Regions from separate parts of the Mesorhizobium sp. B1-1-8 genome, predicted to be linked through region 3. Evidence: predicted binding sites of a transcription regulator. Region 3 holds the regulator's gene; each other region holds the start of a gene.
The links. Region 3 encodes PhoB, which activates phosphate uptake and scavenging genes when phosphate is short. Its sites were predicted from a motif close to TGTCATNNANCTGTCAT; they were not measured.
Positions count from the first base shown of each region.

Region 1: FJ974_RS22945 (LTA synthase family protein) is a predicted target of PhoB. The motif match lies at 1,951-1,967, and genes of this name have one in related genera.
Region 2: FJ974_RS05325 (alkaline phosphatase D family protein) is a predicted target of PhoB. The motif match lies at 2,933-2,949, and genes of this name have one in related genera.

Region 1 is NZ_CP083956.1:4,641,246-4,646,745, reverse strand. Features, by position in the region: gene FJ974_RS22945 (LTA synthase family protein) at 1-1,901, opposite strand, end outside; gene fabD (ACP S-malonyltransferase) at 2,181-3,122, shown strand; gene fabG (3-oxoacyl-[acyl-carrier-protein] reductase) at 3,431-4,168, shown strand; gene FJ974_RS22925 (acyl carrier protein) at 4,382-4,618, shown strand; gene fabF (beta-ketoacyl-ACP synthase II) at 4,653-5,500, shown strand, end outside.
Region 2 is NZ_CP083956.1:1,089,797-1,095,296, reverse strand. Features, by position in the region: gene FJ974_RS05345 (hypothetical protein) at 1-232, opposite strand, end outside; gene FJ974_RS05340 (hypothetical protein) at 263-655, opposite strand; gene FJ974_RS05335 (TetR/AcrR family transcriptional regulator) at 768-1,385, opposite strand; gene FJ974_RS05330 (MFS transporter) at 1,463-2,746, shown strand; gene FJ974_RS05325 (alkaline phosphatase D family protein) at 3,022-4,596, shown strand; gene FJ974_RS05320 (hypothetical protein) at 4,691-4,972, opposite strand; gene typA (translational GTPase TypA) at 5,174-5,500, shown strand, end outside.
Region 3 is NZ_CP083956.1:1,306,142-1,311,641, forward strand. Features, by position in the region: gene pstC (phosphate ABC transporter permease subunit PstC) at 1-177, shown strand, start outside; gene pstA (phosphate ABC transporter permease PstA) at 181-1,032, shown strand; gene pstB (phosphate ABC transporter ATP-binding protein PstB) at 1,029-1,832, shown strand; gene phoU (phosphate signaling complex protein PhoU) at 1,854-2,561, shown strand; gene phoB (phosphate regulon transcriptional regulator PhoB) at 2,581-3,270, shown strand; gene FJ974_RS06465 (ROK family protein) at 3,271-4,515, opposite strand; gene xylF (D-xylose ABC transporter substrate-binding protein) at 4,838-5,500, shown strand, end outside.

The DNA of each region.
Region 1 (5,500 bases), 2.4 Mb from region 3:
ACCGTCTCCGGGAAGAAGTCCGGTGCTACGTGGCGTTTGCCGAACATCATGTCGTATTGGATCAGCCGGAAGTCGTTGATCTGCGGATCGACCTGCTTCTGCCTCGCCCAATCGGGCGTCGCCTCGCCGGAGGGCGAAAGCAGAAGGTTGCGGTCGACCACCCGGTAGTGCTCGCGCAATGCGCCGAGGAAGCCGGTATAATATGGATGCGTGATCCCCGCTGTGGTGAGGATGTGGTAGGGCAGGAAACTCGGGCTTATCGAGCCCAGATGCTCGACCGGGCCGGAGCGGTTCGACCAGATGATCAGCGGCGTGTCGTGATGATCGAGCGCCGCCTCGGGCGTCGGCTCCCGGCGTGGCGCCACATTATCCTTGAGAAAGCCGGTCTCGACGTAGACCGGCCCGAGCGGCGGCAGATGGTCGCCGAAGAAGGCGACGATGGTCGGCCGCTCGCGCTTCTTTGCCCAGTCGATCAGCCGCTCGAGGCCGCGATCGGCATCGGCCGAACCCTCGGCGTAGGAGAGCAGCGATTCCCGGGCCCAGGAGCTGATCGGCGCGTCGACCGTGTGGGTCGGGTTGTCATAGCGATAGGGTTCGTAGGGGCCGTGGTTTTGCAGGCTGACGGCGAACAGAAACACCGGGCCCGCGCTGCCATCGGCCTCGCGGATGATCTCGTCGGTCATCGCCGCGTCGGAAGCCAGCGGCCCCCGCTTTTGCATCGGCGGCAGCGTCTCTTCGGATTTGAAGTCGTTGAAACCGAAATCGGCATAGACGGCGCCGCGATTCCAGAACCAGTTGGTGCCCGGATGGATGGCGTGCGCCTTGTAGCCCTGGCTCTTCAGGAAGGTCGCCAGCGACGGCGTCTGCGTGCGCACATATTGCTGGTAGGGGATCGAGCCCGCAGGCAGGAAGGCGTTGGAGAAGCCGGTCAGTGCCTCGAACTCGATATTGGCGGTCATGCCGCCGAATTCCGGCGAGAACATCGAGCCCGAGCGCAGCCCCCGCACCGTCGGGATCGGATCGGGCTTGATGGTGACGCCGGGCAATTCGGTCGGATCCCAGAAGGATTCGCTCATCACGACAATGATGTCGGGCTTCTCGTTGGGCACCGAGGCCGTCACCCCGGGCCGCTTGATGCCATCCATCGTCTTTTCGGAATAGCCCGGCGGCGCCGCGACATGCGCCATCGGCACGTTGAGCGCGAAAGCCAGCGCAAAACCGTTGGAGGCGTAGTTCTCCTTCTGGTCCCACATCATCGGGATGATCTGCAGCCGGTCGCGCGTCCACGAGAAAGTGGCGTAGTCCATGATCGAGACGAAGAAGGCGAGCAACGGCACCGTCAGCATCAGCCGCGCCAGCCGCCCCTTGCGGCTAAGGACCGGCACCCGGCGGCGCCACAGCCGCCAGCCACAGACGAGCAACGTCAGGCCGGCGACGATCCCTGCCACAAGCAGCGCGGCGGTCCACGGCCGCTCGCGCACCAGGAGCGGCATTAGCGCCATGATCTGGCGTGCATAGAGGAAATCGGTCGGATAGAGCGGATCGCCGAGATAGTGCGATTTCTGGTGGCCGACAAAGGCCAGCGCCAGCGTCAGAGGCGCCACGATCATCAGGCCCTGATGGCTGCGGCCGAGCATGGCGTCCAAGCCCACCAGCACCAGGGCGAAGACGACGATGGTGGTCCAGCCCGGCTTGAACGGTTGCAGGAAGAAATCGACCGTGCCGAGGAAATCGCCGCGCACGATCCATTCGATGGCGAACACCAAAAGCACCGAGGCAAGCAGGGTGGCGAGCGCGTAGCGGACGATCGGCCATCTTCGTCCCGGCAGATAGCCGGTGGACGGATCGTCTTCCAAGAACTGCGGCACGGGCTTGGCCGCGCCTTTCCTGATCCTTGCCACGTCACTTCCCCAGTCCCGCGCAACACTTTGCCAATTGACGTCACGGTTCTGTCATCGAAACGTCACGCGAAGCTAGCGCCTGTGGCGGAAATAAGAAGAGCCAGCAAACGATTCGTGAGCGGTTTTCATCAGGTGTGATCGGGCAAAAAGTCTTTTGGAATAGGGACTCTCACCGCGATTTCGTGCCGAATCGAGGCCTGAATCCCTGCCCGCGGGGTTGACTTGGCGGTCCGCCTTGCGTCACAGGCAGGAGAAAACCAGCCTCTGGAGAGATCCCCAATGGCCGTCGCATTCACCTTTCCGGGACAGGGCAGTCAGTCCGTCGGCATGGGCAAGGACCTTGCGGATGCGTTCCCTGAGGCGCGCGAGGTGTTCGAGGAAGTCGACGCCGCACTTGGCGAAAAGCTGTCGAAGCTGATCTGGGAGGGTCCGGAAGAGACGCTCACCTTGACCGCCAACGCCCAGCCGGCGCTGATGGCGGTGTCTCTGGCGGCGCTCAGGGCGCTGGAATCGCGCGGGTTTTCGCTGAAAGACAAGGTGGCCTACGTCGCCGGGCATTCGCTGGGCGAATATTCGGCGCTTGCGGCGGCCGGCTTCATCTCGGTCGGCGATGCCGCGCGGCTGCTGCGCATCCGCGGCAATGCCATGCAGGCTGCCGTGCCGGCGGGCGAGGGCGCCATGGCCGCAATCATCGGGCTGGAGCAGGCCGATGTCGAAGCCGCCTGCGCCGAGGCCGCCAAAGGATCGGTTTGCCAGATCGCCAACGACAATGGCGGCGGCCAGCTGGTCATTTCCGGCGCCAAGGCGGCCGTCGAGCTGGCGGCAAAGCTGTGCACCGAAAAGGGCGCCAAGCGGGCACTGATGCTGCAGGTCTCGGCGCCCTTCCATTCGGCGCTGATGACGCCGGCCGCAGACATCATGCGCGAGGCTCTGGCCGGCGTGGCGAAAAGCGCTCCGGTCGTTTCCATCGTCTCCAACGTCACCGTCACTCCGACCAGCGACCCGGACGAGATCGCCCGTCGCCTGGTGGAGCAGGTGATCGCCAGGGTGCGCTGGCGCGAGACGATTGAATGGTTGGGCCAGAACGGCATTACGACGCTCTACGAGGTCGGCGCCGGCAAGGTGCTGTCGGGCCTGGCGCGGCGCATCAACCGCGAACTCGCCACCGGCGCCGTCGGCACGCCGGCAGAGGTCGAGGCGGCGCTGGCTGCTTTGAGTTAAGCAGGTAACTCGGAACCTCATCGACAGGTGCGACATGCCCACATCGATCCGTCTCTCTGCCGATATCGAACAGCGCCTCCATTGTCTGGCGGCGACCGGTCGCAGCAAAGCTCAATATGTTCGCGATTTCATTGCGCGCGGCCTGGAAGACCTCGAGGACTATCATCTGCCGCCGAGGTTATGGAACAGATCAGGCGCGGCGAAGGGCCCGTCCTGAAATCCACTGACTTCTGGCGTGACCTGGACGATATGACGTATACGAAACCGTGATCGCTCGCGAGGCGCCCCGGAGAAATGAGGAATAAAAAATGTTCGAACTGACCGGCCGCAAGGCGCTCGTCACGGGGGCATCGGGGGGCATCGGCGAGGCGATCGCCAGGGTGCTGCACAGCCAGGGCGCTATAGTCGGCCTGCACGGCACCCGCGTCGAGAAGCTCGAGGCGCTCGCCGGCGAGCTGGGCGAGCGCGTAAAACTGTTTCCGGCGGATCTGACCAACCGCGATGCGGTCAAGGCGCTCGGCCAGAAAGCGGAAGCCGATCTCGAAGGCGTCGACATCCTGGTCAACAATGCCGGCATCACCAAGGACGGACTGTTCGTGCGCATGTCGGACGCAGACTGGGATTCAGTGATCGAGGTGAACCTTTCTGCCGTGTTCCGTCTCACCCGCGAGCTGACGCACCCGATGATGCGCCGCCGCCATGGCCGCATCATCAACATCACCTCGGTGGTCGGCGTCACCGGCAATCCCGGCCAGACCAACTACTGCGCCTCCAAGGCCGGCATGATCGGCTTTTCCAAGTCGCTGGCGCAGGAGATCGCCACCCGCAACATCACCGTCAACTGTGTCGCCCCGGGCTTCATCGAATCGGCCATGACCGGCAAGCTCAACGACAAGCAGAAGGAAGCGATCATGGCGGCGATCCCGACCCGGCGCATGGGCACCGGCGCCGAAGTCGCGTCCGCCGTCGCTTATCTGGCTTCCAACGAGGCGGCCTATGTCACCGGCCAGACCATTCACGTGAATGGCGGCATGGCGATGATCTGACGGACAGGGTCGAGCGCCAAGGTCAGCGCTTGTGAAAACAGCCATTTCGGCTTGGACCTCGGCTTTTTTTCGTGTAATGCGGCCGGCAACCCGGCGGTTCGGGCAAAAACCGGTGCTGTGGCGTTGCGTTTCCCGCAGGACCATATTTCAGCTTGATTAGCGGCATTCCGCCCGCTAACGAAGACAACACAACATAAGACGAGGATGCCCCAAATGAGTGACACCGCAGAGCGCGTCAAGAAGATCGTCATCGAGCATCTCGGCGTCGATGCCGACAAAGTGACGGAGCAGGCGAGCTTCATCGACGATCTGGGCGCGGACAGCCTCGATACGGTTGAGCTCGTCATGGCGTTCGAAGAAGAGTTCGGCGTCGAGATTCCCGACGATGCGGCCGAGACTATCCTGACCGTCGGCGATGCCGTCAAGTACATCGACAAGGCTTCGGCCTGAGGCGTTTCGCAGGCACCATCGGGAAGGACCTGCGATGAAGCGTGTCGTCGTCACGGGCCTTGGCCTGCTTTCGCCATTCGGCATGGGCTTCGAGCACAGCTGGAAGGAGCTGCTCTCCGGCCGCAGCGCCGCCCGCCGCGTCACCGAATTCGAGGTGGACGATCTTGCCTGCAAGATCGCCCATGTCATTCCACGCGGCGACGGCTCCGACGGCACCTTCAATCCGGAGGCCGTGCTCGAGCCGAAGGAATTACGCAAGATCGGCGACTTCATCCTTTATGGCATCGCGGCCGCCGATGAGGCGCTGGCCGATGCCGGCTGGAAGCCCGAGACCTATGAGGATCAGTGCGCCACCGGCGTGCTGATCGGCTCCGGTATCGGCGGCATCGACGGCATCGCCGAGAATGCCATGATCCTCAAGGAGCGCGGCCCGCGCCGCATCAGCCCGTTCTTCATTCCCGGCCAGATCATCAACCTTGTCTCCGGCCAGGTTTCCATCCGCCACGGCCTGAAAGGCCCGAACCATGCGGTCGTCACCGCCTGCTCGACCGGTGCGCACGCCATCGGCGACGCCGCCCGGCTGATCATGTGGGGCGATGCCGACGTCATGGTGGCCGGCGGCGCCGAGGCGCCGATAACGCGGCTGTCGATCGCCGGCTTCGCCGCATGCCGCGCGCTCTCCACCGACCGCAACGATGCGCCGCAAACCGCCTCGCGCCCCTATGACCGGGACCGCGACGGCTTCGTCATGGGCGAGGGGGCCGGCGTCGTCGTCCTCGAAGAGCTCGAGCACGCCAAGGCGCGCGGCGCTAAAATCTATGCCGAGGTCACAGGCTACGGCCTGACCGGCGATGCCTATCACATCACCGCTCCGGCCGAGGA
Region 2 (5,500 bases), 220 kb from region 3:
AGGGAAAGCCGTAATAGACGGATTCGCGCGCATCGTCGTAGCCGATCAGCACTGGATAGCCCCGATAGCCGGAGCAGGCGAGATTGGCCCAGTCACCTTCGCCTTCTTGCGCCTGCGCGTAGGTTACGCAGTCCTTCTTCCAGTCGAGATCGGTGTAGGCGCTGGAAATATCGCCGGCATGGGCTTCATGGCAGAGCCCGGCGAGGGCAAGCGGGATCAGAACGGCACGCATGACGAGTACATCCCTGTTTGCCCGATTTCGCTATCGCGCTCTCAGCCTCGCAAAAAAATACAGGGCGTACAACGTGGAAAACAAAGCGGATGCGGTGAACGTTTGGTCGTTCATCCAACAGATTGCGAGCAGTGATACAAAGACCGCGAACAGGACTACGGGAACAAAAATACTCAGATATAAAAAGACCAAAGCGACCGTGCATGTTGACGCGGTCAGAATGCTTGCTGTTGGGCTGATGCCATGTGCCTTGGCGATGAAGTACATCCCAACCGACGAGATCAGAAACAGGAAAAGCACTCTGCGCAGCACGGCCTCTTTGACGGTGTACTCATTCAGGTCGAGAACTGTGAAAACGTCTCTCTTTTCCTGCTCGCTGATAAACCCTTGGTATCCCTGCCTCATATAGTGGATCAGGAACATCTTTTGGAGGTCGTCCGAGAGCGTGCGAGCAAAGTTCAAATCGTTACCGTCAATTTGCAATAGTTACAGGCACGACCGTAGTAATGCTTGTTGCTGGAGTGGATTACAAGGTCTATTTCTTCAAGCTGGCTTCTATCAGCAGGTCAGCATTGCGGGCCACCGACGCCGCCGGTCCGCCGGCGCCGAACAGCTGGCCGCTGATATAGGCGCCTTCGATAAGCAGCAGCAGCCCATCGCCGAGCGTGTCGGCGTCGGACGCCCCCATCGCCTTGGCCATCGCGCGCAGGCGGCGCCGGAGTTCCTGCTTGTTGTTCTCGCTGACGATGCGCGCCGGATGCCCGTGCTCGGGATATTCGACCGCGGCATTGGTCATGCCGCAGCCGCGGTAGTCCGGCTTCTGCGTGCGTTTGCCGACACGGGTGAGGAAAGCGATGATCTGCGCGCGCGGATCGCCGGGGTGTGCCTCGACCGCTTCGTCGAAGCGCTCCCAGAATTCGAGGTCGTATTTGCGCAGATAGGAGGCGGCGAGTTCGTCCTTGGACGGGAAGCTGCGATAAAGGCTCGGCTTGGTTACGCCGGCGCGCCTGACGATCTCGTCGACGCCGATCGCCCTGATGCCTTCGCGATAAAAAAGGTCAAACGCCACATCGAGGATCTTGTCGGCGGCCTTGGGCACTGCCGCGGCACGCGGCTCGCTGATCGACGCTTCAATTTTATTGTCGGATGACATGCAACAACTCGCTTGACAATGTTACTGACCGGTACGTATGTATGGCCTCATCCAATTGCAACGTACCGGTCAGTAACATGATAGCTCAGTCCCGCCCGTTTGGCCAGCGCTACGCCTTCGTCGTCGTTGCCGTCATTTTCTTCTGCCTGCTGGTCGCAGCCGGGCTTCGCTCCGCCCCCTCGGTGATGATGGTGCCGCTGGAGGATAGCTTCGGCTGGCATCGTGACGTGACGTCCTGGGCCGCGAGCATCGGCATCCTGCTCTACGGTCTGACAGGGCCGTTCGCGGCAGCGCTGATGGAGCGCATCGGCCTGCGCCGCACGCTGCTCGGCGCGCTGCTGGTGATGTCGGGATCGACCGCGCTCAGCCTGTTGATGACCGAGCCCTGGCATCTGTTCATCACCTGGGGCGTCTTTTCCGGCATCGGCTCCGGCGCGGTGGCGAGCGTGCTCGGCGCCACAATCGTCAACCGTTGGTTCAAGACCAATCGCGGCCTGATGATGGGCCTGATGTCGGCCTCCAGCGCCACCGGCATGCTGGTGTTCCTGCCGGTGATCGCTGCGCTGGCGCAGAGCGGCGGCTGGAAGCCGGTGGCGATCGCCGTCGCCGTCGCCACCGCTGCTTTGGTGCCCTTCGTCTATCTGCTGGTACCCGAGCGGCCGGCCTCGATCGGACAGGTGCGCTACGGCGCCGATGTCGACGACGTGCCGCCTGTGTCGCCTGCCTCGCAGGGCAATTTCCTGGCCCATACGCTGAACACGCTGCGCCGTGCCGCCGGCACAAGGGTGTTCTGGTATCTGTTCGCCACCTTCTTCATCTGCGGCTTCACCACCAACGGCCTGGTCGGCACGCATCTGATCTCGTTTTGCGGCGACATGGGCATCGGCGAGGTGCAGGCAGCCGGCCTGTTGTCGATGATGGGCATTTTCGACCTGATCGGCACGACGCTGTCGGGCTGGCTCACCGACCGCTTCGATCCGCGCAAGCTGCTCGGCGTCTATTACGGCATTCGCGGCCTGTCGTTGATCTATCTGCCCTATTCCGGCTTCTCGGCGACGAGCCTGATCATCTTCGCCGTGCTCTACGGCCTCGACTGGATCGCCACCGTGCCGCCGACTCTGCGGCTTGCCAACGAGGCCTTCGGCGACCGCAGCGGGCCGATCGTCTTCGGCTGGATTGTCGCCGGCCATCAGGTCGGCGCGGCGGCAGCCGCGGCCTTCGGCGGCACCATGCGCGAGTTGCAGGGCAATTACGAGCTGGCGTTCCTGATCGCCGGCATGACGGGCATTGCCGCGGCCTGTATCTCGCTGCTGATCAACACCAGCAGGCCGGCTTTCGATCCGGAGCCGCAGACGGCTTGAGGCGCCGATCTCCCCCCCTCGAGGGGAGATGGCCGCGAAGCGGCCAGAGGGGGTCGGTCCGACCGGGCTCGACCTTTACGGCGGATGAAGGACGAAGGACGAGGTTGGCGCTCCATGCGAGGCGACCCCCTCTGTCGCCTTCGGCGACATCTCCCCCTCGAGGGGGGAGATTCCCAGGCTGTCCACTGTTATCAAAACTTCATGGTTCCGAAATGTACCTGAAACATTGACGCCAGACTTTGGCGGCGACGTTCAAAGCCATTCAGGAGAAAGCCATGAACAAGCTCTCATTGACCCGCCGCGCCTTTGTCACTTCCGCAAGTGCTGCCGGTCTCCTCGGCGCCTCCGGTCTGGCGTTGCCCTATTACTCTCGCGCCAGCCAGCGGCCGGTCTTTACCCACGGCGTCCAGTCCGGCGACGTGGATGCCACCTCCGGCATGGTGTGGACGCGCACGGACCGTCCGGCGCGGGTGATGTATGAAGTGTCGACGACGGAGAGCTTCGCCGACGCGACCAGGCTTGCGCCGCTCGATACCTCGCCGGCCAGCGACTATACCGTCAAGCGCCTGCTCACCGACCTCGCTTCCGATCAGGACATCTTCTACCGCATGACGGCGGCTGATCTGTCCGACATCAACGCCGTCTCCGAGCCGATCGTCGGCCGCTTCCGCACCGCGCCGTCATCCAAGCGCGACGTGCGCTTCGCCTGGTCGGGCGACACTGCCGGCCAGGGCTGGGGCATCGACGAGACCGGCATGAAGACCTATTCGACGATCGCCAAGCATACGCCCGATTTCTTCCTGCATTCGGGCGACACCATATATGCCGACGGCGCGATGAAGGACGAGGTCGACCTGCCCGGCGGCGGCAAGTGGAAGAACGTCGTTCTCATCGACGGCAAGCGCAAGGTGGCCGAGACGCTGGACGAATACCGCGACCAGTGGAAGTACAACATGATGGACAAGAACGTGCTGGAGCTCAGCGCCATCTGCCCGACCTTCTACCAGTGGGACGATCACGAGGTGCTGAACAACTGGTCGGATTCGAAGAATCTCACCGCCGACGATCGCTACAAGGAAAAATCCATCCATGTGCTGGCGGCCCGCGCGGCGCGCGCCTTCCACGAGATGACGACCATCCGCTACGAGCCGTCGGAGCCGGGCCGCGTCTACCGCAAGATCTCGCATGGGCCGCTGCTCGACGTGTTCTTCCTCGACATGCGTTCCTACCGTGGCCCGAACGGCCCCGACCTGGAAGAGACCCTGACGCCGAAGTCGCGTATGATCGGCGAGGAGCAGAGCAAGTGGCTGAAGCGGGAACTGGCAAACTCCAAGGCGACCTGGAAGATTATCGCCGCCGACATGCCGCTTAGCCTGGTCGTCTGGGACGATGCGGCAAAGAAGGTTGGCTTCGAAGCCGTCAGCAATCATGACAATGGCGCTCCGAAGGGCCGCGAGTTGGAATTCGCCGACGTGCTGCGCTTCATCAAGAATGCCGGCGTCACCAACACGGTCTGGCTCACCGCCGATGTGCACTACACGGCGGCGCATTACTACAATCCCGACAAGGCGCAGTTCCAGGACTTCAACCCGTTCTGGGAGTTCGTCTCCGGCCCGATTCATGCCGGCACGTTCGGCCCGAACGAGCTCGACATGACCTTCGGCCCGGAGCTGAAGTTCATCAAGGCGCCGACCGCCGAACAGGGCCAAAACCTGCCGCCGTCAGCCGGGCTGCAGTTCTTCGGCCTGGTCGACATTTCCGGCACCACGGAACAGCTGACCGTGCGGCTGATGGATCGCGACGACAACGAACTTTACAAGGTAACGCTCGACCCGGTGCGGTCGGCTTAAATTATGATTGCTGGCGGGACAGCACCCCCTCTGGCCGACAGGCCGGAGGGGCGTGTGCCGGAACTCTACCTTTGTGGCATTGCTGCCGCGACGGTCAATCCGGATAGCAGGCCCTTGGAACGTTCGGCCAGACGGCCGTCTCGCAGCCGGCATCCTTCTGCCGCTGCTTGAAGGCGGCGCTGACCGGGCCGGTGACGACCGGGTCGACGCCGTCAGGGGCGTCGGCGAACAGCTGTTCGGCCGTTTGGGCGTTATCGGCGCGTGCAGGGTTGGCCTCCCGCAGCACGGCAGCCGACTGCGCGGCACCGGCCGCCAGGACGACGGCAAGCGCTGCCCACGCCAAAACCGGACGCAATCTGATGGTATGATCGGTCATGAACATCGAACTGCCCGGCCCTCGAAAAGGTTCCGCCTTGGTTAACAGAATCATTTCACACCAAGACATTTAAGAATCAGTGACTATGTATTTGGGGCGCGGCCTCCTCTTTCGCAATTGCGAAAAACCTTGTATGAGCCGCGCAACCGAAAAAGGCGGCGCCTTTGGGCCTGCCGCCTGCAACGCTCCCGAGACCAGACAATGAACATCCGCAATATCGCGATCATCGCGCACGTCGACCATGGAAAGACCACGCTGGTCGACCAGCTCCTGAAACAGTCCGGATCCTTCCGCGACAACCAGCGCGTCGCCGAGCGCGCCATGGATTCCAACGACCTCGAAAAGGAGCGCGGCATCACCATCCTGGCCAAGGCGACCTCGGTCGACTGGCATGGCACCCGCATCAACATCGTAGACACGCCAGGCCATGCCGATTTCGGCGGCGAGGTGGAGCGCATTCTGTCGATGGTGGATTCGGCCATCGTGCTGGTCGACGCCGCCGAGGGCCCGATGCCGCAGACCAAGTTC
Region 3 (5,500 bases):
TTCGCGCCGGCGACGACGATTTCCGCAACCATCGCCAATGAATTCACCGAGGCCGATGGCTCACTCTACACCTCTTCGCTGGTGGCGCTGGGCCTGATCCTGTTTGTCATCACGTTCCTCATCCTTGCCATCGCACGCTATATGCTGATGCGCATCGACGCCCGCACGGGAGCCTGACCGATGTCGACAGCTGAATCGCTTCATCAGAGCCGCAAGAGGAAGAATGGCGTGATGATGACGCTGTGCGTCGTCGCCGCCGGCATCGGCCTTGCCTGGCTGGCGCTGATCCTCGGCGCACTGATCTACAAGGGCCTGTCCGGCGTTTCGCTGGCCGTGTTCACCGAAATGACTCCGCCGCCCGGCGATGCCGGCGGCCTGCTCAATGCCATCTACGGCAGCGTGGTGATGACCGTCATCGGCGTCGTCGTCGGGACGCCGATCGGTGTCCTGGCCGGGACCTACATGGCCGAATACGGCCGCTTCTCGCGCCTGACGACGATCGTGCGCTTCATCAACGACATTCTGTTGTCGGCGCCCTCGATCATCATCGGCCTGTTCGTCTATGAGCTGATGGTGCGGCCGATGGGGCACTTCTCGGCAATCGCCGGCGCCGTCGCGCTGGCCATCCTGGTCATCCCGGTTGTTGTGCGCACCACCGAGGACATGCTGAATTTGGTGCCGAACGCCTTGCGCGAAGCCGGCACCGCGATCGGCGCGCCGCGCTGGGTCGTCATCCGTTCGGTTGCCTATCGCGCCGCACTTTCCGGCATCGTCACCGGCATATTGCTGGCGATCGCCCGCATCTCCGGCGAGACGGCGCCGCTGCTCTTCACGGCGCTCAACAACCAGTTCTGGTCGAGCAACCTCAACGCGCCAATGGCCAGCCTGCCGGTGACCATCTTCCAGTTCGCTCTCAGCCCCTATGAAGAATGGCAGCAACTGGCGTGGACCGGCGCACTCATAATCACCCTTACGGTTCTTGGGCTGAGCATCTTCGCCCGCAGCCTTACCGGACGCAGAGAGGACAGATGAAACCGATGTTGTCCACCGATTTGAACGTAGCCGACACGACCGTCGAGAAAGCCAAGATCGAGGTCAAGAACCTCAACTTCTATTACGGCCAGTCAAAGGCGCTGAAGGACATCAGCCTGTCCTTGCCGGAGCGCAGCGTCACCGCCTTCATCGGCCCGTCGGGCTGCGGAAAGTCGACGCTGCTGCGCGTCTTCAACCGCATCTACGAGCTCTACCCGAAGCAGACCGCCGACGGCCAGGTACTGCTCGACGGCAAAAACATCCTCGACCGCTCGCAGGACCTCAACCTGCTCAGGACCAAGATCGGCATGGTGTTCCAGAAGCCGACGCCGTTCCCGATGTCGATCTACGAGAACATCGCCTTCGGCGTCAGGCTCTATGAGAAGATCAGCAAGGCCGAAATGGACGGCCGCGTCGAGCAGGCGCTGAAACGCGCAGCGCTTTGGACCGAGGTCAAGGACAAGCTCAACGCCAGCGGCCTCAGCCTCTCGGGCGGCCAGCAGCAGCGCCTCTGCATCGCCCGCACCGTGGCGGTGAAGCCCGAGGTCATCCTGCTCGACGAGCCGGCCTCGGCGCTCGATCCGCTGTCGACCGCCAAGATCGAGGAACTGATCGACGAGTTGCAGGCCGACTACACGATCGTCATCGTCACCCACAACATGCAGCAGGCGGCGCGCGTGTCGCGGCAGACGGCGTTCATGTATCTTGGCGAACTGGTCGAGTTCGACCGGACGGAGAAGATCTTCACCTCGCCTCGCGAGAAGCGCACGCAGGACTACATCACCGGCCGCTTCGGCTGAGTTCACACGAGGACATAAATCATGGCCGAACATACTGTCGCTTCCTTCGACGAGGATCTCGGGCAGATCAGCCGGCTCATCCGTGACATGGGCGATCTTGCCGCGTCCATGGTCGGCGCCTCGACCAAGGCCCTGCTCAATTCCGACAACGCGCTCGCACAGCGCGTCGTCTCCGACGACGCCATCATGGACGCGCGCCAGCGTGAACTCGACGACCGTGCCATCACGCTCATCGCCAAGCGGCAGCCGATGGCAGACGATCTGCGCCACGTGGTCGGCTCGATCCGCATGGCCGGCGACCTCGAGCGCATCGGCGACCTGGCCAAGAACATCGCCAAGCGCGTCGGCTCGGTCGGCATCAGCGCAGCACCCCGCGATCTTTCGCATTCGATCGACTCGATGGCGCAGATGGTGCTGATCCAGGTCCAGGCCGTCATCCAGGAATATACGGCGGGCGACGCCACGGCACTCGCCACGCTGCGCAATGCCGACGAACGCATCGACGTCAAATACACGTCCGTGTTCCGTGAACTCCTGACCTACATGATGGAGGATCCGCGCAACATCACGGCTTGCACGCATCTTCTGTTTTGCGCCAAGAACCTGGAGCGCATCGGCGACCATGTCACCAACATCGCCGAGAACGCCTATTATGTGTTGACCGGCACGCAATTGCCCGCGAACCGTCCGAAGCAGGACGAGACCGCGATGTCGACACCGGCCACCTGACAACAAGGGTAACCTGCCGATGATCGCGCCGCGCATCATGGTGGTGGAGGACGAGGAGCCGCTGGGCGTGCTGCTCCGCTACAACCTCGAATCCGAAGGCTATCAGGTCGAGGTGGTGACACGAGGCGACGAAGCCGAGATCCGCCTGCAGGAGAACGTGCCCGACCTTTTGGTGCTCGACTGGATGGTGCCGGCGGTTTCCGGCATCGAGCTTTGCCGCCGCCTCAGGATGCGTCCCGAGACCGAGCGGCTGCCGATCATCATGCTGACCGCGCGGGGTGAAGAAAGCGACCGGGTGCGCGGCCTCTCGACCGGCGCCGACGACTATCTGGTCAAGCCGTTCTCGACGCCGGAATTCATGGCGCGGATCAAGGCGCTGCTGCGCCGCGCCAAGCCGGAAGTGCTGTCCAGCGTGCTCAAGGTGGGCGATATCGTGCTCGACCGCGAGTCGCACCGCGTCTACCGCAAGAAGAGCGAGATCCGGCTCGGGCCGACCGAGTTCCGGCTGCTCGAGTTCATGATGCGGCATCCCGGCCGGGTGTTCTCGCGCAGCCAGTTGCTCGACAATGTCTGGGGCGAGACGATCTATATCGACGAGCGCACGGTGGACGTGCATGTCGGGCGCCTGCGCAAGGCGGTCAACAACGGCCGCATGCCGGACGTGATCCGCACCATCCGCGGGGCGGGTTACGCGATCCGCGAGGATTGATCAGGCCACGTTCTTGCCTGCCGTGCCAGTTCGCGCCTGCACGCCCGGCGCAAAAATCTCCTGGTCGACGAAGCTCAGCGCACGCATGGCGCAGCCTTCGCGGATCAGCGGCAGTTCGTTCGGCTCGGTGTCGAAGGAGATCGATGTCGAGTGCTGGCCGCCCGCGGTCTGGGCGATCGCCTCGCGCAGCGCCGGCTCGATCAGATCGAAGGCGGCCGCGCTGACGCCGACCATGGCGACAGGTGCGGGATCGATCAGCGCGAACAGGCTGCCGAGGCCGAAGCCCAGCGCCTCGCCCGCCCGCCGATAGGCCTCGCGCTCCGGGCCGTCCTGCAGCCTCGCCTTTGCTGCGAGCGCCCGCATGTCGGCATCGCCGACATCGACCGGTTCGGCGTCCTCGCTCATCTTCATGGCGCTGCGCCAGATGGCGTAGTTGCCGGCATAGGCCTCGACGCAGCCGCGCCGCCCGCAGCGGCAGAGCGCGCCGCCCGGCCGATGGATCATATGGCCGAACTCGCCGCCCGAGGAATGCGTGCCGGTGAAAAGCTCGCCCTTCAGCACCAGGCCCATGCCGATGCCGTGCGACAACAGGATGGCGATGAAATTGTCGCGGTAGCGGTCGGGATCGCGCCATTGCAGCGCCACCGCCATCATGTTGCAGTCATTCTCCATGGTGGCCGGAATGCCGAATTCCTTCTCCAGAATGTCGGCAAAAGGGATGTCGGTCAGTGGCGTGATCGGCGACCACAGCATGGCGCGGGCATGGGAATCGGTGATGCCCTGGATGCCCATTGCGATGCGGGCGACGCTGCCGATGTCGAGGTCCGGGTCCTCCAGCCGGCGCCGGACTATGCCAACGCATTCGCCGATCAACGCGTCGCGCGATATCGTCAGCGTGTCGAGGCGCCGCTGCTCCTCGGCGACGACCTGGCCCGTATAGTCGATGACGGCGACCGAGAGGAAATTCAGCGACAGCACCACGGTCACTACCGCGGCGGCTTCCGGATTGAGGGCAAGGCCGACCTGAGGCCGCCCGCGCTTCAGCGAAGCGGTCTCGCTGGACTTGCTCTCGGCAAGAATGCCTTCCTGGATCAGGTCGGCGGAGATTGCCGAAATGGTCGAGTGGCTCAGCCCCGTGGTGGCGGCGATCTCCGTCCGCGACGGCTGGCCGACCCGGCGCACGGCCGAAATCACCATGCCGCGGTTGCGCCGGCGCAGATCGTCGTGGCGGATTCCGACCGACATGGCTTCGCATTTCCTCCCGGTCATCGCGGCCTTGTGATGATGCATGGGCCGTCGGCGATGCGCCAGCGGTTCAGTTTTGTTGGAAAACCGCCGAACCGCAGTAGTTTTTTGTTTTTGCTCCAGGATAGTGGCAGAAGCCAGTAGAGCTGTCATTATTTATTGCGGCACTCGAAAAAAGTTTCGAGCCGATCAGAAACCATCAGAATCGCAGTTGACAGGGCTATTGCCCCGGGTCAGTATTTTTTTTGAGGCTCGAAAAAAGCCTCTGTGCCGGCCTACGGGCCAGTCTGGTCGCGCCGCACAGGGCGCAGGGAGGAATATCATGAAGAAATTCGCAGCCGCCATACTGGCGGGTGTTGCCATGTCGCTGACGTTGGCGTCGGTCGCCGAGGCGAAGGACAAGGTGATCGGCGTTTCGTGGTCGAACTTCCAGGAAGAGCGCTGGAAGACGGATGAAGCGGCGATGAAGGCGGCCATCGAGGCCGCCGGCGACAAGTATATTTCCGCCGACGCGCAGTCCAATCCGGGCAAGCAGCTGACCGACGTCGAAAGCCTGATCTCGCAGGGCGCCAATGCGCTGATCATCCTGGCACAGGATGCCTCGGCAATCGGCCCGGCGGTGCAGAAGGCGCTCGACGAGGGCATCCCGGTGGTCGGCTATGATCGCCTGATCGAAAACAAGGATGTGTTCTACCTGACCTTCGACAACAAGGAAGTCGGACGCATGCAGGCCCGCGAGGTGTTCAAGGTCAAGCCGGAAGGCAACTACGTCTTCATCAAGGGCTCGGGCGCCGATCCGAACGCCGATTTCCTGTTCGCGGGCTCGATGGAAGTGCTGAAGGCGGCAATGGACAGCGGCAAGATCAAGAATGTCGGCGAGGCCTATACCGACGGCTGGCTGCCGGCCAATGCGCAGAAGAACATGGAGCAGTTCCTGACCGCCAACGACAACAAGGTCGACGCGGTGGTGGCGGCCAATGACGGC